DNA from 4 places in the Paenibacillus sp. JT31N17 genome. Region 3 is predicted to be linked to each of the others. Evidence: riboswitches for the same ligand, from Rfam matches in the RefSeq annotation. Region 3 holds a riboswitch; each other region holds the start of a gene.
What was found. Region 3 has a riboswitch for ZMP and ZTP ahead of AC0YOB_RS35735 (IMP cyclohydrolase). Riboswitches for the same ligand answer to the same signal wherever they lie in the genome.
Positions count from the first base shown of each region.

Region 1: it holds a riboswitch for ZMP and ZTP, as region 3 does, so the genes downstream of both, rpiB (ribose 5-phosphate isomerase B) here and AC0YOB_RS35735 (IMP cyclohydrolase) in region 3, are expected to answer to the same signal.
Region 2: it holds a riboswitch for ZMP and ZTP, as region 3 does, so the genes downstream of both, AC0YOB_RS27675 (DJ-1/PfpI family protein) here and AC0YOB_RS35735 (IMP cyclohydrolase) in region 3, are expected to answer to the same signal.
Region 4: it holds a riboswitch for ZMP and ZTP, as region 3 does, so the genes downstream of both, AC0YOB_RS34760 (bifunctional 5,10-methylenetetrahydrofolate dehydrogenase/5,10-methenyltetrahydrofolate cyclohydrolase) here and AC0YOB_RS35735 (IMP cyclohydrolase) in region 3, are expected to answer to the same signal.

Region 1 covers NZ_JBWDNP010000005.1:172,568-177,905, forward strand. The annotation lists gene AC0YOB_RS18580 (serine hydroxymethyltransferase) at 1-1,224, opposite strand, end outside; gene AC0YOB_RS18585 (TIGR01440 family protein) at 1,398-2,045, opposite strand; gene rpiB (ribose 5-phosphate isomerase B) at 2,155-2,622, opposite strand; ZMP/ZTP riboswitch at 2,754-2,836, opposite strand; gene AC0YOB_RS18595 (low molecular weight protein arginine phosphatase) at 2,924-3,505, opposite strand; gene AC0YOB_RS18600 (manganese efflux pump MntP) at 3,535-4,095, opposite strand; gene AC0YOB_RS18605 (L-threonylcarbamoyladenylate synthase) at 4,184-5,302, opposite strand.
Region 2 covers NZ_JBWDNP010000011.1:238,081-243,418, forward strand. The annotation lists gene AC0YOB_RS27665 (response regulator) at 1-1,032, shown strand, start outside; gene AC0YOB_RS27670 (MFS transporter) at 1,042-2,256, shown strand; ZMP/ZTP riboswitch at 2,342-2,421, shown strand; gene AC0YOB_RS27675 (DJ-1/PfpI family protein) at 2,489-3,070, shown strand; gene AC0YOB_RS27680 (NIPSNAP family protein) at 3,219-3,536, shown strand; gene AC0YOB_RS27685 (sensor histidine kinase) at 3,927-5,338, opposite strand, start outside.
Region 3 covers NZ_JBWDNP010000023.1:30,541-35,878, reverse strand. The annotation lists gene AC0YOB_RS35740 (hypothetical protein) at 796-1,209, opposite strand; gene AC0YOB_RS35735 (IMP cyclohydrolase) at 1,647-2,117, opposite strand; ZMP/ZTP riboswitch at 2,253-2,330, opposite strand; gene AC0YOB_RS35730 (DinB family protein) at 2,545-3,000, opposite strand; gene AC0YOB_RS35725 (fructose-1,6-bisphosphatase) at 3,299-5,230, opposite strand.
Region 4 covers NZ_JBWDNP010000021.1:38,749-44,086, forward strand. The annotation lists gene AC0YOB_RS34745 (ABC transporter permease) at 1-400, shown strand, start outside; gene AC0YOB_RS34750 (ABC transporter ATP-binding protein) at 449-1,471, shown strand; gene AC0YOB_RS34755 (cyclodeaminase/cyclohydrolase family protein) at 1,689-2,315, opposite strand; gene AC0YOB_RS34760 (bifunctional 5,10-methylenetetrahydrofolate dehydrogenase/5,10-methenyltetrahydrofolate cyclohydrolase) at 2,312-3,178, opposite strand; ZMP/ZTP riboswitch at 3,261-3,400, opposite strand; gene AC0YOB_RS34765 (MarR family winged helix-turn-helix transcriptional regulator) at 3,579-4,022, shown strand; gene AC0YOB_RS34770 (pirin family protein) at 4,253-5,032, shown strand; gene AC0YOB_RS34775 (hypothetical protein) at 5,162-5,323, shown strand.

The sequences.
Region 1 (5,338 bases), on a different contig from region 3:
CGGGTATTGGGAGGTCAGGTCGCTGACCATGCCGCGTGCTTTGGCAAGCACCGCTTCATCTTTCGGGTTTTTCAAGGTCATGGCGATAATTTCTGCAATGGTCTTCATCGCTTCGACGCCCATTCCCCGTGAAGTTGCCGCTGGAGTACCGATACGCACGCCGCTGGTAATGAACGGGCTGGTCGGATCGAATGGAATGGCGTTTTTGTTGACTGTGATTTGCACGGAATCCAGTACATGCTCCGCATCCTTGCCGGTAATGTTCAGACTGCGCAGATCAATCAGCATCAGGTGATTGTCTGTTCCGCCGGATACGATATTAATGCCTTGGGCCATCAACGATTCAGACAGCGCCTTGGCGTTATCGACGACGTTTTTGCCGTAGACTTTGAATGATGGATCCAGCGCTTCGCCGAAAGCAACCGCTTTGGCGGCAATAATATGCATCAAAGGTCCTCCCTGGGAACCAGGGAATACGGCTTTATCGATCGCTTGCGCCCATGGCTGACGGCACAGAATCAAGCCGCCGCGGGGTCCGCGAAGCGTTTTATGCGTCGTGGTGGTAACGAAATGGGCGTGCGGCACCGGGCTTGGATGCAGACCGGCCGCAACCAGACCGGCAATATGCGCCATATCGACGAACAGCAGTGCGCCGACATCATTTGCGATTTTGCCCAGTGCTTCAAAGTCAATGATACGCGGGTAAGCCGAGGCGCCTGCTACGATCATCTTCGGACGGTGCTTGAATGCAAGCTTCCGGACTTCTTCATAATCGATCGTGAATGTATTCTCATTGACGCCGTAAGAGACGAAATTATACAAAATACCGGATGCGTTAACCGGGCTGCCGTGCGTCAAATGCCCGCCATGCGCCAGATTCATGCCAAGCACGGTATCGCCCGCATTCAGCGCTGCAAGATAAACCGCCATATTCGCCTGAGCGCCGGAATGAGGCTGTACGTTGACATGCTCTGCGCCGAAAAGCTCTTTGGCACGGTCGCGGGCAATGTTCTCGGCTATATCCACATGCTCGCAGCCGCCGTAGTAGCGTTTGCCCGGGTAGCCTTCGGCGTATTTGTTCGTCAATACGGTTCCCATTGCTTCCAGCACAGCTTCGGAGACAATGTTCTCGGACGCGATAAGCTCAATGTTGTCGCGCTGACGCTGCAGCTCAAGTCCGAGCGCTTTTACCAATTCAGGGTCTTGTTTGCGTAAATGTTCCATTGTTTTGTTTATCCTCCTTAAATGTAACGCCTTCTATAACAGTCCCTTGCATTGCGCTGACAGGCCTTTGAAGCTTGTTAAGAAGCCATTGGTCAGAAACAATTCACAAAACATGTTTATTGGCGGTTGTTAAGTAACGCGGTATGTGGTCAAAATCTCCGAATCAACTTCCTCTAGTCGCATGTGCCGCCCGGAGACTCCGGGCCCCCTGGGGATGTATCCGTAAAGGCTTCAGCAACTGAACTGCCCGGAATGCCGGCCTCTTCCTCCGTATATACGGCGCGGATGCCGCCGATCAGCTTTGGACGCGTATAAGCCATTGTCAGATGCGCTTCTCCAATGAAACGGATTGTCGGCCTGACCGGAACAGCAACACGCCGCAGATGCATGCCTATGAACGTATCGCCAATATCCAGTCCGGCATGCGCCTGCACCGTCTCCGTCAGACAGGGATCGGACAACTGCCGGTAGGCGTAGGAAGCCATTGAACCGCCGGCTTTCGGCACAGGGATGGCTCCTACAATCTCCAGTCCATACCGCTCTGCGATATCCCTCTCCATCACAAGCGCCCGGTTCAAATGTTCGCAGCACTGATAAACGGGGTGAAAGCCAATGTCACGGCGTGCCGCCTCGACGCCTTCATAAACCGCTTTGGCTGTTTCCAGCGTGCCTGATGTGCCAATCCGCTGACCGATGACCTCGCTCGTGCTTGCGCCAATTACCAGAAGCTGTCCGCTGCGAAGCTGAGCGGCATGCGCCAGCTCACGGACAACAGCTTCAACATCACCTGCAATCGTATCCAGCTTCAGTTCCCGGTTCATCACCTGACACTCCTTCAATTCGCATCTTCCGCTTGCTGCGAAGCATGGTGCTACCCTCTGAAATAACAATCGCCGGAACGGCAGCTTGCGCCGGATGGCAAAAACAGATTCAAATTACAGTTGAGGGAGAAGACGCATTTTCTTCAAGCTTCATGACCTTGCCGATCCTGCCAACATGACGCTGCTCCTCCGAGAACGGGGTTTCCAGCCAGATTCGGACGATCTCCTGGGCAAGCCCGGGTCCGATAACGCGTTCTCCCATCGCCAGCACATTCGTATCATTATGCTCACGGGTTGCCTTGGCCGAGAAGGTATCGTGCACAAGTGCGCACCGGATGCCGGCCGTTTTGTTGGCCGCTATTGACATGCCGATTCCGGTGCCGCAGACCAGAATTCCGCGTTCCGCCTTCCCGCTTGTTACTCTTTCGCAGACAGGAAGCGCATAATCAGGATAGTCCACGGATTGCTCGCAATTGCAGCCGACATCTTCGATTACATGACCGAGCGACCGGATGAAGGAAGCGAGCTCCTCCTTGAGGCGGTAACCGCCGTGATCGGCGCCGATGGCGATTTTCATAACATATAATCCTCCCGGTTTGACCGCCTTGGATGGCGAAAAATGTCGATGAATCATGTTACTAGTATACCTGAAATCATGCTGAAATCGCCTGGAAGACGAAAAAAGAGCATGACATGCTTTCGCACGCTGCTCTTTGCCCAGGCGACCGGCCGTATGATCTGATGCTCCACCGTGGTTTGATCCACTTTAGTCGCCAGTTACATCAGAAACCGTCTTAGTTGTTTTTATCATAACGTATTGCCTGTTGAAAATCAATCATCGAACGTCAGGGGCTGATGCGGATATTTTGTAAACGACCTTATCGGGAAGGGCCAAGCTTATCCAGCAGCTTCCTCAATGCATCCTCGATCTCGTCGGCGCTGCGCTTATACATCTCCATCGACCCGCCAAAGGGGTCGGCTATGTCAAAATCGGGAATCCGCTTCTCAAGCTCAAGCAGGCGGTCGCGCTCGGCACTGGTCATCTGTTGGCCAAGCGCCTGCTTCATCTGCCATTCCGTGTAAAGGCCCTCCAGCTCCGAAATATCGGCCAAGACCTTCTCGTCGCAGCCGACGAATTCCTTGAGTGTATAAGTTTTATCCACCGCTTGTGGGAAGCGCTGCAGCAAATTGCGTTTATGGCTTGTCGTCATGGTCAAAATCAGATCCGCCCAAACGACTGAACCGCCATCAAGCGCTTTGGAGCCGCCAGTACATGAAACCTCCCTTTGACGCAGCACGCCCACAGCATTCGAAGAAACAGGAAGTCCATCCACCGTGGACACACCTGCCGAGCGTACCTCCAGCTGCCTGCCCTGCTTTCTCGCAAGCTCCTTAAGAATGGCCTCCGCCATCGGGGAACGGCATGTATTGCCGGTGCAGACGAACAAAATCCGTTTCATAGCACTCGCACTCCTTTTCCTCAAATTATTCAAAATAAAACAAGCAGCCCGAACGTGAACAAAATAACACCGCCCAGCGCTTCCCCGTACTCGCCCATGCTTGAACTGACCCGCCGTCCGATGAGCAGTCCAACCGTGGACATGATTCCGCCGAAGAAGCCGAACAGAAGCACCGTGACCAGCACATCCGCCGCAAACATGCCCAGTGAAATGCCTACGGAAAATGAATCAATGCTCACGCTGAGCGCAAACAGCAGCATCCCCCAAACCGTGCTGTGATCAAGGGATTCCACGGATTCGCCACGCAGGGAGCTGTAAATCATGTGGCCGCCCAAGAGCAGCAGCAGCACACCGGCGGCGGATGAAGCCACATCTCCGAGCAGGGAACTGACGTATTTACCGGTAAGCATGCCCATAAGAGGCATTATTATATGAAACAGCGCGATAACCGCACTTAATTTAAGAATATCAACAAGCCGAATACCCTTCATTCCTATACCGACCCCGAGTGAAAAAGCGTCCATCCCAAGAGCTATCGCCATAAGTAACAGCGTCAGCAGTTGTCCGGCATGCATACCCGCTTCGACCATTCTTTTTCCCCCTTGTCCGCATTCTTTTCCAGCATATGCGGACAAGGGGTTAAACATGACCTGTAAAAGCGGCAGCCCGGGAAGGGCGTTATACGCGGATGATCTGCTGGGCAGCCGCTTTGGCAAGCCGGTTCATCAAGGCATGCCCGATGCCGGCCTCCGGACAGGTCTCCGCCCAAATTCGGCTCACGCCGAGATCATCAAATGAACGCAGGGCTGCATATAAGCCCTGAGCCGCCTGCTCCAGATCGCCGAGGCTGCCGATGACCAAAACATGATCGGCATCGAAGCGGTCGGCATGCTCACGGAACGCGAGCACTCCCGTACGTTCACCTTCCGCCCGGGCATTCCGGCTCTGCTTGCCGATATAAGCGGCAACTTCGTCAATGCCGCCCTGAACCAGCTGCATGACTCCCCTGGGCGCATAATGGGCATACTTCATTCCTGGGGATCTCGGAGCGATGCCGGCTGCCGGGTATTCATGCGCTCCTGATGCAATGAAACCTGGGCAGCGTTCCTGTCCATTATCATGAGGGGCGGCAGCTATATCATATTCGACCTGCGCCCCCGCTGCGCGCAGCGATTCAGCTGTTATCCCGCCTGGTCGCAGAATCCGTACAATACCGCCTGGTTCAACCTGAACAACCGTCGACTCCAGTCCCACGCCGGCCGAACCTCCGTCAATAACGGCATCAATCCGTCCGTTCAGATCATCCAAAACATGCGTCGCTTCTGTCGGACTGGGGCGGCCCGAGCTGTTGGCGCTGGGCGCCGCAACCGGACACCCGGCAGCCGTGATCAACGCCAGTGCCACGGGATGCGCAGGCATCCTGACGGCAACGGTGTCCAGCCCTGCCGTGACATGCTCCGATATCGAGGCCCTCTTCAGGGGCAGAACAATCGTAAGCGGCCCCGGCCAGAAGCGGTCCATCAGAAGCTGGACCATCTCCCCGCAGGGAGCGGTAAACGAATCAAGCTGCGCAGAGTCCGAAATATGCACAATGAGCGGATTGTCCGAAGGTCTTCCTTTGGCTTCAAAAATTCTGCTTACTGCATCGTGATCCAATGCGTTGGCTCCGAGCCCGTACACCGTCTCAGTGGGAAATGCCACCGTTCCTCCCTGACGGAGAGTACGTGCGGCTTCTCTGATGATCTTATCGTCGGGGCTTGCGGGATCGACATGATACACCTTGGTTTTGCTCGTCATTATGCAACCAATCCTTAGACGTCAATTAATCATTTT
Region 2 (5,338 bases), on a different contig from region 3:
GAGGAGTCGCAGCAATCCGCGCGGATCGGTTGGGAAAGTACCGTTCATGCGGCGCTGAAACCCTTCGATCAGGAAGTCATCTCCTTCTTCCATCATCCGAACCTGCTGCTTTCGCTGTGCATCGGCTCCCGCCAGGTGAGCCAGCTGGATTTGTCTGCCGCCTTATCGGCAGCGCAGAACATGGCACCGCCGGTCCCCCGCCTTTATTTTGGCGTGTCGCCGGCTTTTTCCCAATTGGACGAGGCATATGCCCGCAGTACAGAGGCCACCACGGCCCTGCAGCTTGCTGCAGTTCCGGAGGGCCGCTCCATTCAGTTTCATGATGAAGAGAAAATTTCCGGGCGGAGCCCTCTGCCGTTCTCTCCGTTCGAGCTGGAGAAGCAGCTGGTCCACGTGCTCTTTCATGGAGGCTATGAGGAACTGGATGACATCATCGGGAGCATCATGCAGCAGTTTCGCGAGAGGGGCTATCTGCTGAAGGAAGTATTGCAGGCCTTCAAGGAATTGAGCATTATCCTGCAGCGCAGACTGCATACGAACGGCATGGATTTGTCGGAGCGCACCGATCCGTTCAATTCGGGCGAAATCGATCTGTTGACGCACAACTCCTACCGCGCCATGGAATCGCTGCTCCGCAAAGAGCTTTGGTCCCTGCATGCGATGATTCATTCTTCCCTGGCCAACAAGAACCACTGGATTGCCGACCGCGTCAACAAGCATATTGATTCCAGCTACCATACGGATTTGAAGGCCTCTGAGCTGGCCGCCCTGCTCAAAATAACGCCGAATTATTTCAGCATCCTGTTCAAACAAAATTTCGGCAAAGGGTTCGCGGAGTATCTGAATGAGGTGCGCATCGAACGGGCCAAAGCAAGTCTGGTCGGAACCGACGAGCGGGTATTCGAGATCGCCGAGAAAGTCGGCTACAAGGAGTACAAATACTTCTGCTCGATCTTCAAATCGCATACCGGAATCACGCCGACGCAGTACCGGAAGCTTGCCAAAACAGGTTCGTCAGCGGGAAAGGATTGAGCGCAGTACATGTCACACCCATCATTGACCAACATACGATCCCTGGGCTTCATAAAAGCGTTCAACTTTTTCATCTACGGGGCGATCTCCGTCTACAGCACATTTTTTCCGCTTTACTTGAAGGAAACCGGCATGTCCAACTTTACGGTTGGCCTGCTGCTCGCCGGAGGCCCGTTCATCTCCCTCCTCTCCAACCCCTTCTGGGGATATTGGAGCGACCGGCTTGAGAATGCCAGGCGCGTTCTGCTCATACTGCTGATCGGCAATGCCGTGGTCATGCAGATCGTCTTTTCTCTGAACGCGGGTTATCTTATCTTTACGTTCATGCTGCTCTACTTTTTCTTCCAGAGCCCGTTGTTCTCGCAAAGTAATAGCCTCAATCTCGATGTGGCCGACAAGACAGGCCTTAAGTTCGGCAGCTTCCGTCTGTGGGGTTCCCTCGGGTGGGCCGTTATGGCCGTGGCGACAGGGCCGGTCATCGAGCGACTGGGCATTCATCACCTGTGGATCGTGTACGGGGTGATGATGCTCATCTCCATCGCCCTGGCCTTGAAGCTGCCCCGCGGAGGCAAAACGGGCAGCCGAAAAGGCGCCCCGGTCGGTTATGGTCAAATATGGGCCAACAAACCATTTATCATGTTCCTTGTCATCGGCGTTCTCATTTCGATTCCAAACTCGATGAACAACACATTTGTTTCGATCTATATCTCCGATCTGGGAGGCAAAAATTCTCTGATCGGCTGGTCCGCTTTTCTGTCATCCATCTTCGAGATTCCGGTTTACCTGCTGTTCGACCGGTATTTGCGCAAAAGTCGAAGAACCATGATCTTCTGTCTGGCCGTGGTCAGTCTGCTATACGCGCTGCGCTGGTTTCTGATGTCGGTGGCGGAAACCCCTTATCAGATCATCTTCATTCAAGCCCTGCACTGTCTTACTTTTGCAGGTTATTATTATGTAGGCACGCAATTGACCGCACTGCTCGTTCCGAAGGAATACAGGGCCTCGGGTCAAGCGGTATACGCCCTCAGCTGGGGAGGACTGTCCGGGATCGTAGCGGGCGTCACTGGGGGCTGGATATTCCAGAATCTTGGCGCGCATGCGATGTACCGGATCAGCGCCGGGACGGCTTTGCTGGGCGTGGCGGGTTTTGCTCTCATGTACATGTTCATCATGAAGGCCAGCCGCAAGAACCTGGAGGCACAGGGCTATAGCAGTGAAGGCTGAAGGCTGAAAATCCCAGGCGGAGATTTATCTCCTTTTATCTCCTTGAACTTTCCAGCAGAAGAATGTAAGATTATAACAATAGCATGAAACGGTGCGTTACTGGCGTAAACATGGATAACCATGAGGGAGCGCACCGACAAACAGCCGTACGCCTGGGCAAAGTACTTGATCCTCTTCAGATCGGGTGCTTTTTTTGTTTAATACCAGACAAACGAGAGGCCGGTGTACGGGAATGAAGATGGCATTTATTTTATTTGACGGAATGACGACGCTGGATTTTAGCGGTTTTTACGAAGCTGTAACCTGGTTGGGCATTTTGCGAGTCAAAGAAGCGGTGTCGTGGGATTTTTGTTCGACGAAGGCGGAAATTACGGATGATCGGGGATTAACCATAAAAATCCCGCATGTCTATCCGGATCTCTCCGGATATGATCTGATTTTTATCCCCGGCGGATTTTCTACAAGGCAGCTTAGGCATGACCCCGATTTTGTCTCCTGGGTGAAAACTGCCCGCGATGTGGAAATTAAGGCGTCGGTTTGCACAGGAGCCCTGCTGCTTGGGGCGGCTGGTTTCTTAACTGATAGACGGGCTACGACGAACCCTTCTGCCTATGACCTGCTTGCCCCTTATTGCTCAGAGGTCGTAAAGTCCCGCGTTGTCAGGGATGGCAATGTGTTCACGGGCGGCGGCGTCGCCGCATCCCTTGATCTTGGCTTGTTCCTCGTTGAATCATTAAGCACTCCGGAGGTCGCCCGGCAGGTTCAGGAAAAAATGGATTATCCCTATTATCGCCCCGGTCGGATGAGTGAATAGCAGACAAAATAGCTGGAATATCCGCAGCAGCCATTGCTTTTGACCGCAAAATGCGGGAATATATCAGATATGCCCCCTGTTGGCAGCATCTTCACGGCGGGCAAGATCTAACAGGAAAGCAATCATTTCACCGAGGGAGGAAATTAACATGCTGTACGAACTGCGTATCTATTCCGTTCATGCCGGGAAGATGGAAGCCATGAATGCCCGTTTTGCCAACCACACCCTTGGAATTTTCAAACGCCTTGGAATGAAGGTTTATGACTTCTGGGTCGATCAGGAGGGACACTCCAAGCTGTATTACATCATGGAATACAACGATATGGACGAGCGGAACCGCCAGTGGGATGTATTCGGCCAGGATCCGGAATGGCTGGAAGTGAAACAGAAGTCGGAAGCGGACGGGCCGATTGTTGAACAAGTGGAAAAAAGCTTCATGCAGCGTGCGGGATATTTCCAGCGTTAAGCGGGATGTTCCCTTGAACAACAAGAGAAACTGTGCATTTCTGCATGTGTATCAGAGACCTGTATGCTGTGTCGCCTCCATGTGCCGCTCGCGTCTGGCGCACTTAAAAACAGCCTGTTGAGCAGCTTCTCAACAGGCTGTTGCTTACTAGCCGCTTCCGGCAGCTTTCCATTACTTTATTCAGGATTTTCCCGTCCGGTGCCTGCTCGGTGCCAACGGATGTCCAATCGTATTTTTCTAAATGCATCCGGGTTATCGGCTTTCTTGAACACTTTCCCGCTCACCGGATTTCCGTTCTGATCTCTTTGAATCATAATCCGGCCGGTGCCGCCGTTGACATAGTAGGTGCTCTGATACTTCAGCACCCGATTAGTAGCGGTATGTTGTAAATTAGCTGCATACTCCCGGAAGTATGATCCTCACAACGGTTCCCTCATTCAGACGGCTTCTGATCTCTATCCTTCCCTCATGGAGCCTGACGATCTCCGCGCATATGGCAAGCCCCAACCCCGCGCTGTTGTTTGCCCGCGAATGGGCTTTATCCACCATGAAAAACGGCTCGAACACCTTCGGTACATCCTGTTCCGGTATGCCAATCCCCTCGTCCTCTACCTCTATTGCATAGTGGTCGTCTTCCGTCATGAGCCCTCTGAAATAAATGATGCCCCCGGCTCCCGAAGCTTTTATTGCATTGTCGATTAAGTTGGTGAAGAGGATTTTGATCAGGTCTCTTTCAATCACCAGCTTTGCAGGCTCAACCGATAGTGACAGCTCAATAGTTGCCTGTTCCAGCTGCGGCTTTAGAATCTGCTCCGTCTCCTCAAAAATCGGCATTATCTCTTCCATGTCCATGGCCTTCTTTTTATTGCCGATGAGAACCAGGTCCATAAGCTTGAACGACAGACTTTCAAGCCGTTTTCCTTCGCTGTAAATATAGTTTAAGGCCTTGTAAAAAACTTCTTCGTTATATTTAGTCGTTCTCAAGAAGTCTGCATAGCCTATGATCGAGGTAAGCGGCGTCTTCAATTCATGCGTCAGATAGTGAATAAAATGTTCCCTGTTCTTGGCGGCGTCCTCCAATTCCTCAACTTTTTCTTCTACGGCAACGGCCATCTGGTTAAAATTCTCCGAAAGCAAGCCAATCTCATCTCTCGATAAAACGCCGACACGATGTGAATAATGGCCTGAAGCTATCGTCTGCGCGGATTTTGTGAGCATGCGGACCGAGCGTGTGAGAAACCAAATCAACACATAAAGGCCACCGGCTAAAATAACGGTAATGACAATATTGATCTTAACAAAATTTCTGATCTGGGCCGTCTTTCCCTGGTAAATGTCTGTAATATCCCGGATGTATGCGAGCTTAAAATCGTCCCCGTTCAATTGGAGCCCGCTTGTGACGAATAAATAGCTCTTCTGGCCGACATCCCGGATGATATAGGTTCTGCTTGCGGAATCCCGTACCTCAAGCTCCTGTCTCGGGCCGGCTATATTTTCGGGAAAGTCTGTAAAAACCTTTTGATTACGATGATCCATCACTTCAATGGACACTTTGTCGGTGTCAAAGGACTTCAGATATTTTTGAGTGTTATTTTTAATAAAATCATCTGCATTGTTTATTGCCGAATTTAACAGCTGATTCAAATTATTAATATACGACCAGTCCGTCTCGATCTGAGCGTGCAGAACATGCTGCTCCGACAAGCCTCTGTCGATTTCTCTCACCAGATTCTGATTGAAATTGTGCTCGATAAGATAAAATGAAGAGGCGTTGAACAGCAGCTCAAACAGGAGGAAGGTGC
Region 3 (5,338 bases):
CCTCATCGATTCTTTCCACGAAAGCTTAAATTGTTGTGAACTGCTGAGCATAAATCGAGGAACATGTTGGAAGTTGAACGCATTTTCTCATGACTGATGAGCGCAACGAGCCCAGGCATTTCTTTACGTTCGACGTATCCCGAATACTTGATGCATTCGATCGAGCCGCGACTTCGAGAGACCTACGGCGCTCATGTTCAACTCCTCTCATTCCTCACAAATACTAATCACTTATTTTCATCTGTATTATGCAGTGCCGCATATGAAGTAATTTCTTATGGATTGCTATGCCAACCTAAATATACCAATTATTTTGGTGGCTGGCTATGGTATTCTACTGCCCATTAGTGAAGAAAACTGCCGATTCATTGATGTCGGCAGTTTTTTCCTGATTTCGAGGTCGATCTCAAATACAACAACACTATATCATCCGGAAGGTTTTAGAAAAATTCTTTGAAAAAATTGCTCAAAGTATAATTGAAGCCGTTTTTCTTGGTTGTGGTTCGTCTTCCTGTGCTTTTTTTCCTTTGGTTTTTTTTCCTTTGAGGATGCTGCTTTAATACACTCTTCCCCCTCCCATGATTTAGGAGCTACCCGGCCGTTTCAATTTATAACTTTATTCGATTTATCGAGTGGGATATCCTGCTATAAAAGGAACTGACGCTAATCTCCAGTAAAAAAAACAAAGGACTGCCAATGGGGACTGTTGATTCCCTAGCCTTTGTCAACAGTCCCATGAGGCAGCCCTTTCGTGTTGCACTATCGTACCCAGTTAGCGTAACGAAAAGTTTTTAATTAGGACACAAGAGATTTCATTTCCTTAACTACGAATTCAACTCGATCATCTTTAAAGCCTTCGTTGGAATAAATTATCAACACATTCCCAACTTGATATTTTGAATGTGGTACAACATCTGCCGCTGCCGTCTTATCCTCAAAATCTCTAATTGCCTTCTTAACACCCGCGCTGGAAGAATAGATGTAAATGCTAATTAACTGATCGTCATTAATCAAAAAAGGCTCAGGTGATACGTCATTCAAAGTCATTATGAATACATTCTCCGTATTTAATTCTCTCGGCTTTGCTAAGGGAACCCCATGTTTTTCAAATAAGTCTTTAATTTGTTCCAAAGTAATTGTTTTCTCGTTATTCATGCACCCTGTAACAAAGAAGCACATTCCTAACAGCGTTATTATAATGTTTTTCATAATAGTCCCCCATTTCAACTGTTCTAACGTTTGGGGATTGATTTAAGTTGCAAATAGCAGGATCTATTGCGCTAAACTCCCTCTACTTCAATAATACAAAGAGGATCTGCCTCGAAACCGGTCTTAACCTGCCAGTAGAATTACCGATTTTGGCAGTGAATCCTGGTTCCTGTATACTGCCGAAGCGACTTGAAAAGCAGAGGTCGATATCAGCAGAGAACCCGAGCACGATCGATATGAATGGGTGTCTCCCGAAGAAGCAATTTAAACGTTGTGCACCGGATCTGGTAAAGTTGCCATTGACACAGGCGATCGATCTTATTATGAACCGAGGCCTTTCTCCTTTAGGTTGTTATCTGTTCTGCCCGTTTGCGTAACAAAAAAATGGAGCAGCTGCTGCCGGCAAACTGCTCTGATGTGTTGTTGAACTAACGTGCTCAGTTAGCTGAATGCTTATTTCGAATTTGGAATTGAATATCTTGATTTGAAACATGAATAAACTTTACCAGCAATGCGATTTTGTTTTCAGCATTGATACATTCCCAGTAATAGTCAGCTATACCATTCATTGAATCGAATAGTGGTACTTCGAAAGGGTCGCCTTCAAACGGTTTTAGTACAGCATTCTGCTCTGAGTTGTACGTGTGAATGCAGTGACCAATGCCACTCTTAAATTTACTGTATTGATAACTATTGCGTAAGCAAATTGAAAGGTCGTTGTCGTGTGTTTTTAAAATCGATAAACTATACTGTTTAAGTTCTGTGTTTATCACGGCTGAAATTCTCGGTGTAAAGTGCGGAGCATCTGGTTCAAACTCTCGAAGCATTAACGATTGTTCAAAGGTCCGGTTATGCTGCAACCCATCATAGATAGTGTCAGTTTGATCACCATTCGAGACAATGTGCACGTTGCGACCCGGAAGGAGTCATTCCTACGATAAGCGTTCTTCCGGGATATGGGTTTTCAAACAAATCGTGTTGAACTGTTTTCATTGCTCTTGCTCCTCTCGAGTAAACATAAAGAGGTAAGGGGAAATTCCCCTTACCTCTGCCCAGGCGTACGGCCATAACCTATATGCTTCCTCATGGATCCCCATGCTTCGCCAGTCACATATAAGTTTTAAATTACTTCCCATAGTAGCAATTACTGCTAGTAAATTCAATTATGACAATGGCTTAAAAATAACACCAACGGAACTATGCTCTAATGTCCTTTAGCGTAGCAATAGCTACAGCATATAAAAAAGTCGACAGCCTGCTGTGTTATTATTAAGCTATCGTAATCCGTTAGTCAATGCTAATCCCATTCCGAGAAATGGTGATTATTAGGCCCTGTTAGAGCCTCGCGAACGTGATGTAATCAATTTGGACAGGCTCTGCCGATTCGATCCGAAGCGCCCGGTTGATCTGTCCCCGGTGATATTGCCCATGTAAGAGAACCTGCGACAGGATGTCCCGGACGGACGTTCGGAACGGAACCCCGCTCTGGTTTGCATAGTCGATCATCTCGTCCAACTCGGATTCCTCGAGCCCTTCGATATAGACGCGATATTGCCCAGCGTTTTCTTCGAACATCGTCCGGATCGCCGTCAGGTCTTCCGCTTCCTCCCACAACGAATATTGCGCGCTGCCCTTGCCCTGCAATCGGGACAGCCAGACTCGTTCCGCGGCCGCGACGTGCCGAACCAGCTTCAGAATGTCCTTGTTTTTCGTCTCACTCTCCTCGAGCGCGTCCAAGATGCGTCCGTCCGCCCAGTACAGGTGGTCCATCATGCACTTGATTGTCTTCATTTCGGTTTCCCCCTCTTCGTCTCATCGATTACTTGAACCTATTGTTATCCGTTAGGGTCGTACCACCAGAAGGTTAGAATAAATTGAGCGATACCGTAATGGTACAATGTTGCGGCGCTTTTCATTAATTGAGGATGACTTGCTCCTGGAATTAATATAATGTCATTTGGTTAAATTATCCGGCCCGTTAGCTCAATGAAGCGCCGATCATTGTGGTCGGTTGCTTCCGTGTTATTATTGAACTATCGTACCTGTTAGCGTAACGCGGCTGTACCAGTTGTTTCATTTAGCAGTTGTTTCATTTCATGTAGCGATATTCCAGGAGATTCTTCAAATTTGAGATTTTCTGCAGCAGCTTCTCCCCGACATTCGTTTCCCTCACCAGCTTCCGCTCCAGTTCTTTGTCCACCAGCCTTTTTACAGACAATACGTCCGTTCCGTTACATAACACATCTTCTTTTGAATTAAATTTCTGATGGGCAACGAGCTGCATGCCAAAGGAATTATACAACAAGGTATATCCGGCGATGCCCGTTGTGGATTGATAGGCTTTGGAAAAACCGCCGTCAATGACAACCATTTTCCCTTTTGCTTTAACGGGGTTCTCTCCACGAATTTCTTTAACTGGCGTGTGGCCGTTAATGATATGTCCATGATCCGGATTCATATCAAACTCATGCAGGATTTTCCGGCAGATCTCCTCATTTTCACGCAAATGGTAATAAGGGTTCTTTCTCTCCTTATAGGTTTCTTTATCTTGGATAAAGTACCGTTCAAAGGTGGTCATTTCTCTCTTTCCAAAGAGCGAGGAACATTCCCCTGTCCAGATGTACCATACCATATCCGTAGCCAGATCATCCGTCTCTTCCGGATGCGCAAAGGCGTAACGTAAATAATATTCAAAAACATCGAGCAGCTGACGGCCCGAATACGTCTTGTCTTCAATCTGCATTTCTTCCATGTTTCCTTCTTCATCCAAAGGAATACAGCCGTGAAATAACAAATTCCCGTTGTATTTTAAATAAAGGCTTCCCTTTTTCATAAGAAAATTCATATGTCTGGCCAGCTTTTCGGAATGCTGAACGGAGAACAGCAGCTTTTCCATCACCTGCTGTTCTTCCTCCAGCAATTGTTCAGGCTGTTGCGGATTTACGGTTGCGAAACAGGTGTTTTCCAGCGGGTAAGTTTTTCCGCCGATCTTGATTTCAGTTTTGTCGTAATCGATCTGCTCAAGCAAAAGCCTCTTAGACATATTAAAGTAGGGGCGTCTCTTGATAATCGGGATTTCAAGCTTAAACTGGATCATGGCAATGGCTTGATGGATTTTGGTAATCTGCAGGATTTCCTGCTCCGAACCGTTATGGTCGGTCTGCAGCTTCGGTCTAAAAGCCGGATTGTCATCATAGTATTTCTCCGCCAAGTTCAGCAATGGGCGAAGATTGATTCCATATACGTCTTCGATGATGTCCAGATTATCGTATCTGGCGCAGATCCGGATAATATTCGCAAGGCAGACCAGGGAACCCGCATAGGCGCCTATCCACAGGACATCATGGTTCCCCCACTGAATGTCTACAGAATGGTAGTTGATCAGCGTGTCCATAATTTTATCGGGTTCCGGCCCGCGGTCATAGATATCTCCGACCACATGAAGATGGTCAACCACCAGGCGCTGGGTCGTATAAGCAAGGCCGATAATGAGCTTGTCCGCCTGGCCCAAGGAAATAATTTGCCGGTATATTTCCTCATAATAAGGGTCCTTATTGTTGGAAGAATCCGTCTTGTATAGAAGCTCTTCTACAATATATACAAACTGCTCCGGCAGAGCTTTACGCAGTTTCGAGCGCGTATATTTGGAAGAGGCATAAGAAATGAGTTTAAGCATTTGTTCAATCGTTTCTCTGTACCATCGGTTCAAGGCTTGTTTATTGCACAGGTCTCCTTTAACCAGCTGTATTTTTTCTTCCGGATAATAAACTAACGCAGTAAAATCATTGATTTCATGATCCGTCCAAACTTCACGGAACAAGGCTTTGATTTTCTCTTTTACGGTACCCGAACCGTTTCTTAGTACATGCTGAAAAGCCTGGAACTCCCCATGCAAATCACTGACAAAATGCTCAGTTCCCTTGGGAAGATTGGAGACCGCTTCAAGGTTGATGATTTCTGTTACAACTTTTTCTTCCGTATCATATTTCTGGGCCAATAAATCTAGAAACTGCGCATCCAAAACAGATGTCCCCCTTCAAGGAAATATGGTGATGTATAAGAGGTTTTTTAAATGGGGCTAGCCGCATACCTTTAAGCTTAGTGTAAACAGTATAGGGAAAAACATTAG
Region 4 (5,338 bases), on a different contig from region 3:
ACAGGCTTTATTTTCCTCCGGGCAAATCTCCTGGGTTTCGATCCCGCTGACGCTGCTGGTTATCCTCTCAGGCGCTTTGCTATTATTCGGAATCGGACTGCTTACGGCTACGGCGGGCTTCTGGATTACGAGGATTGAAGAGCTGCAGAATATTACAGAGGACGCAGCGCGGACAGCCGTCCAGTATCCTGTTTCGATTTATCCCAAGTGGATGCAGGTCATGCTGCTCAGCGTTATTCCGGTCGCATTCGCCAATTATGTCCCCTCATTGTTTATTCTGCGCGGGGAAGGCGGAGTCTGGCTGCTGTTGTCCGCATTCGCTGCGGCTGTACTGGTGTTTGCCGCTGGTCTGTTTATGTGGCGGGTCGGTTTATCCCGTTATCAGAGTACAGGCAGCTAAACAAGCATCACTATTCGTATATTCTCAAATAGGAGGACCAGCGCTCATATGATAACGGTCGAGCACTTATCCAAGGAATTCAAATCAGCCGTCCCCAAGGAGGGGCGGTTCAGCGGGCTGCGCACCATGTTCTCAAGGGATTATACGGTGAAGGAAGCCGTCCGTGATATCAGCTTTACGATTAATCAGGGGGAATTCGTCGGGTATATCGGGCCTAACGGAGCGGGAAAATCAACGACGATCAAGATGCTATCCGGCATTCTTCATCCGTCAGCGGGCGAAGTGCGGATTGCCGGCATGAGCCCCCACCGCGAGCGGCGCACTGTCGCACGCAGACTTGGCGTGCTGTTCGGACAGCGGACACAGCTGTGGTGGGACTTGCCGGTACGGGATTCCTTTGATATTTTGGCCGCCATGTACGGTGTGCCCGATGAAGAGAAATCGCGGCGTCTTGGTGAGCTGAGCGAACTGCTGGCTCTTGCCCCGTTCATGGAGACCCCAGTGCGCAAGCTGTCACTCGGACAAAGGATGCGCGCCGACATCGCGGCGGCGCTGCTCCACGATCCGGACATTCTGTTTCTCGATGAGCCGACCATTGGACTTGATGTAATCGCCAAACGAAGCATCCGTGAATTTTTGCATTCCATCAACCGCGAGCTGGGCAAGACGATCCTGCTCACGACTCATGATATGGACGATATTGAACAGCTGTGCAGCCGCGTCATTGTGATCAATGACGGCCGTCTCGGATTCGACGGGACAACCGGCGGGTTAAGGCGGAGGATCGGCTTGCCGACCATCATTCGGGTAACCTATCTCAGTATGGCTTCTCCGCTGATAGACGGCCAGTTTAATCCGGCCGACTGGCCGGGAAGCGCCGCTGAGGAACCGCAGGACCGCCGTTGGCCCCTGCGGCTTACGGGCAGTGACGGTCATACGCTTACCGTAGAGTGCAACCGCGATCAGCTCAGCGCCATGGAGGCGCTGCGGATGCTGGAGCAGCTGGGCGAGATCGAGGATGTTCATATGGAGGAGCCCGACTTTGAAGAAATCGTTCACCGGGTCTATTAAGACCTGATAGTGTTAAAGACCTGATCAGGATAAATCAGGTCTATATTTACAAACTCCTCACCCCATACGCGCAGCCCGTCAGAGTCAGTTGGTATTGGCCAGTCCGTTGGCATTAGCCAGTTAGTTGGCGCTGGCCAATCAGTTGGTATCGGCCAGTCCGTACGCGATCTGGAATAGCGGTCTCAAGATTATCTTGTCTCAAATGAGAAGGAGCAGCTTACAATCGAGATCTGACTGCCGTCAGGATCGCTGCCTTCAGCTTCGCACCCGCAAGCTCAAGCGCTTCGCCCTGTTCACGAATGCGCGCTGCGGCAGCCAGATCTTGAATGGAGCTCAAATTAATTTCCACTGTGAGCCAAGCCGATTGGATCGCCGCTTCGAGCATCAGGGCGGCGATTCCCCAATCGGAGATGACATTGCGGTTCACTTTCATAACCGCATCATGCAGCAGCAGCAGCAGCTCATGGCACAGCACCATTAAGCCTAATGGCACCTCGGCCGCGCGGACAGCAGCTCCGCTAAGGGCCTTTTTGCGCAGCTCCCGCTCTTCTTCAGTAGTCCTTGGCAGAGCCAGAACGCGCATAAACTCCCCGAAGCTCTCAATATCCTGCAGCATGACCGCCTCGCATGCCGATACAGCCCCCGTCATTTGTCCGGTGATGAAATTCATATCCGCCTGCACATCTTCATACTTGTTTCCTGTCGTCAGCCGGGTTACCATCGAGCCCATGGATGCGCCAAGCGCCGCGGCGAGGGCAGCCACGCTTCCTCCTCCTGGAGTAGGAGAAGCGGAGCCCGCCTTCTCCAAAAAAGCATGGATCGATTGCTTCCATGAATCGCTCATATCTGCAGCCTCCCCGCATCCTGCTGCAGCTTTAATGCATGCAGGACATTCTCGAATAATATCGTCGTGGTCAATGTGCCCACACCCCCAGGGACCGGTGAAGAAGCCGCTACATGATCGGCCGTTTCCGGAGCCGCATCACCGGCAATTCCACTGCCATCTTGACTGACATTGATGCCTGCGTCAATGAGAGTCAGCCCGGTATGAACCATCTCCGGGGTAATCAGGTTCAATCGGCCCGCAGCCGTGACCAGCACGTCCGCACCCTTGATCATTCGAGCCAGATCAGTCGTACGGGAATGGCATACGGTCACCGTTGCGTTCAGGTGCAGCAGCATTTGCATCAGAGGCCGGCCTACCGTCTCTCCCCTGCCGACAACGACAACATGCTTGCCGCTTAGCGGGATTCCCGCAGCCTCAATCAATCGGATGCAGGACTGCGGGGTGGCTGGCCGCAGACCGGGTTCATTCATCATGCAGGCCAGCTTATTGGCCGGGGTAATACCGTCAATATCCTTCAGCGGATCAAGCGCAGCCGCAAGCCGGCTGGAATCCAATCCCGCTGGCAGCGGAAGCTCGATCAGGATGCCATGAATGCTGTCATCCCCATTCAACCGCTGAATCTCCCGGAGCAATTCAGCCTCCGTGACGTTCTGCTCGAAAGTCAGAAGCTCGAAGCCGATCCCCAGCTTCCCGGCAAGCCGCCCCTTGGCGTTGGCATAGGCTGCCGAGGCCGGGTCTCCATTTACCATCAGGACCGCTATTGCCGGTGCAATCCCTGCTTCCTTCCATTCCTGAACCTGTGTCTTGATGAGCCCGCCTGCCTCATCAGCGAGCGGTTTTGCCTTCAACAGCTTGGCCATGATCGAATGCCTCCCTCATGCAATAGGTAAACAAAAAAAAGCATCTGAAAGGACCCGTGCTCTTTAGCACATCTTCCTTCAAATACTTTGCCCAGGCGTACGGCTATGACAGAGCGGCCGCTGCACCCCAATTTACTGATAGCGGAGGTCAGCATGGATACGCTCATTTAGTCGCTTGCTTCCTCGTGGTTAATCCACGCTGCGCCAGTTGCACGCGACCCTTATTCCAATGCTGTCATTATAGCAGAAACAAGGTCCAGAAGAAACGGCTACTCATGTCATCTGGAGGAGATATTGGCATTTCCCTGCCTGTAACGGAATGCAGCCGCTTGACAACGTCGTCGAATTGATTTATCTTTAAATTAAGATATTTAAATTAAAAGAAAATGAGGTGAGCAGCGTGAGTCAACCTCCAAATACTTCTTTACAGCTATTCGTTACTTTATCACGGGCGAATCAATGGGTTAGCGCGCATATACAGCAGGATATTCGCAAATACGGGTTGAACCCAACTGAATTTGGTGTACTGGAGCTGCTGTATCATAAGGGAGAGCAGCCTCTGCAGCAGATTGGCGAGAAAATATTGATGACAAGCGGCAATATTACCTACGTCATCGACAAGCTGACGGCCAAAGGATTAGCGCGGCGCAAGGCATGTCCCACGGACAGGAGAGTAATTTTCGCAGAGCTTACGGAGCAGGGAAACGAGCTGCTTGAGCGGATTTTTCCAGAGCATACCGTGGCGATTCAGAAGGCGGTAGCCGGTCTCACGGCTGAAGAGCAGACACAGGCCATTCAACTGCTTAAGAAGCTGGGCCTTGCAGCCCAGGCAAGCTTCATCTAGTTAGCTGCTTGCATTCAGAGCTTCAGTGAAGAAGACCGTCTGCGCGAGCGGAACCGTCTTCAGATATTCGAGGGGTGATGAGCGTGTTCACTGCTTGTCACTTGTCTAAAAACCCGTTGCAGACTGTTTCCGCCTGATACGCGGTATGATATCCAGCTTTTTGAGACGATTCAATTGCCATATTGAGGCTATACCCTATTTATATAAAACGAATAATGGAGGTCATTTCTATGCAAACCTTAATATACGGTCCAACTTTACAAGGCAGAGGCGCATTTGACGGCGGCAAAATTACAGAGCAGAAACCAATCGGCTTTACCGGGGACGGCTCGGTGCTCCGCAGACTCGGCCCTTTGTTCTATTGGGCATGGGCGCATTCGGCCGAAGGCGGGCACATTCCGCTGCATCCCCATCAAGCCTTTGAAATTATGACCTATGTAGTCAACGGCCAAGCCGAGCATGGCGATACTCTGGGCACCAAAAGCACTGTTGGTCCCGGCGGCGTCCAAATCATGCAGACCGGCTCCGGCGTCAGCCACCAGGAGCGTTTTGTAGGCCCGGATATGGAAGCTTTCCAGATTTGGTTCGAGCCAAGCCTGGAGACGGCCTACAAAACCGCGCCAACCTATAATCAGTATGATCATGAGGCTTTTCCGATTGTGGAGGCGGACGGCGTTATCAGAAAAACTGTGATCGGCGAAGGATCGCCCATCTCCATCATTGCCGATGCCCGGATGTGGGATATTACCGTACCGGCCGGACAATCCTACCGCCATCAGGTCCCTGCCGAACGTACTTTATCAGCGCTTGCCATTCGGAGCGGAGGCAGCTGGTCCTATGCAGAGGATGCAGCAAAAAACACGGATTTTCAGCATAAGGATTATGTCGTAGTGCGTGCTGACGAGGAGCTGAACGTCCTCATAACGGCAAGTGAGGGCACCGAGCCGCTGCGGCTCATTCTGATTGAGGTCCCGACGATCGTTGACTATCCGCTGCACCCCAAACGCTGAGTATAGAAGTAATATTAACTGTCATCAGATCAAGACTATAGCCTAATAAGTATCCTTCCATCTCCTCTCCGATTTACTAAAGCTCTTTAACATGTTATATTAACTAACATACGAGTGCTGGAGAGGACGATGGATGATATGAATGTCATGCGGCTGGCTTTACTGGTTGTTTTGCTGCTTCCGGTTATTTATTTGTCAATCCAACATACACAGCTGTTTCTTATCAGCCTGCTTATCTTCTCCTTCGGGGTCCGCAATATGAAATTCATAAACCTGTTCGGACGCTCCTGAGGGAAAAGAGTCTGC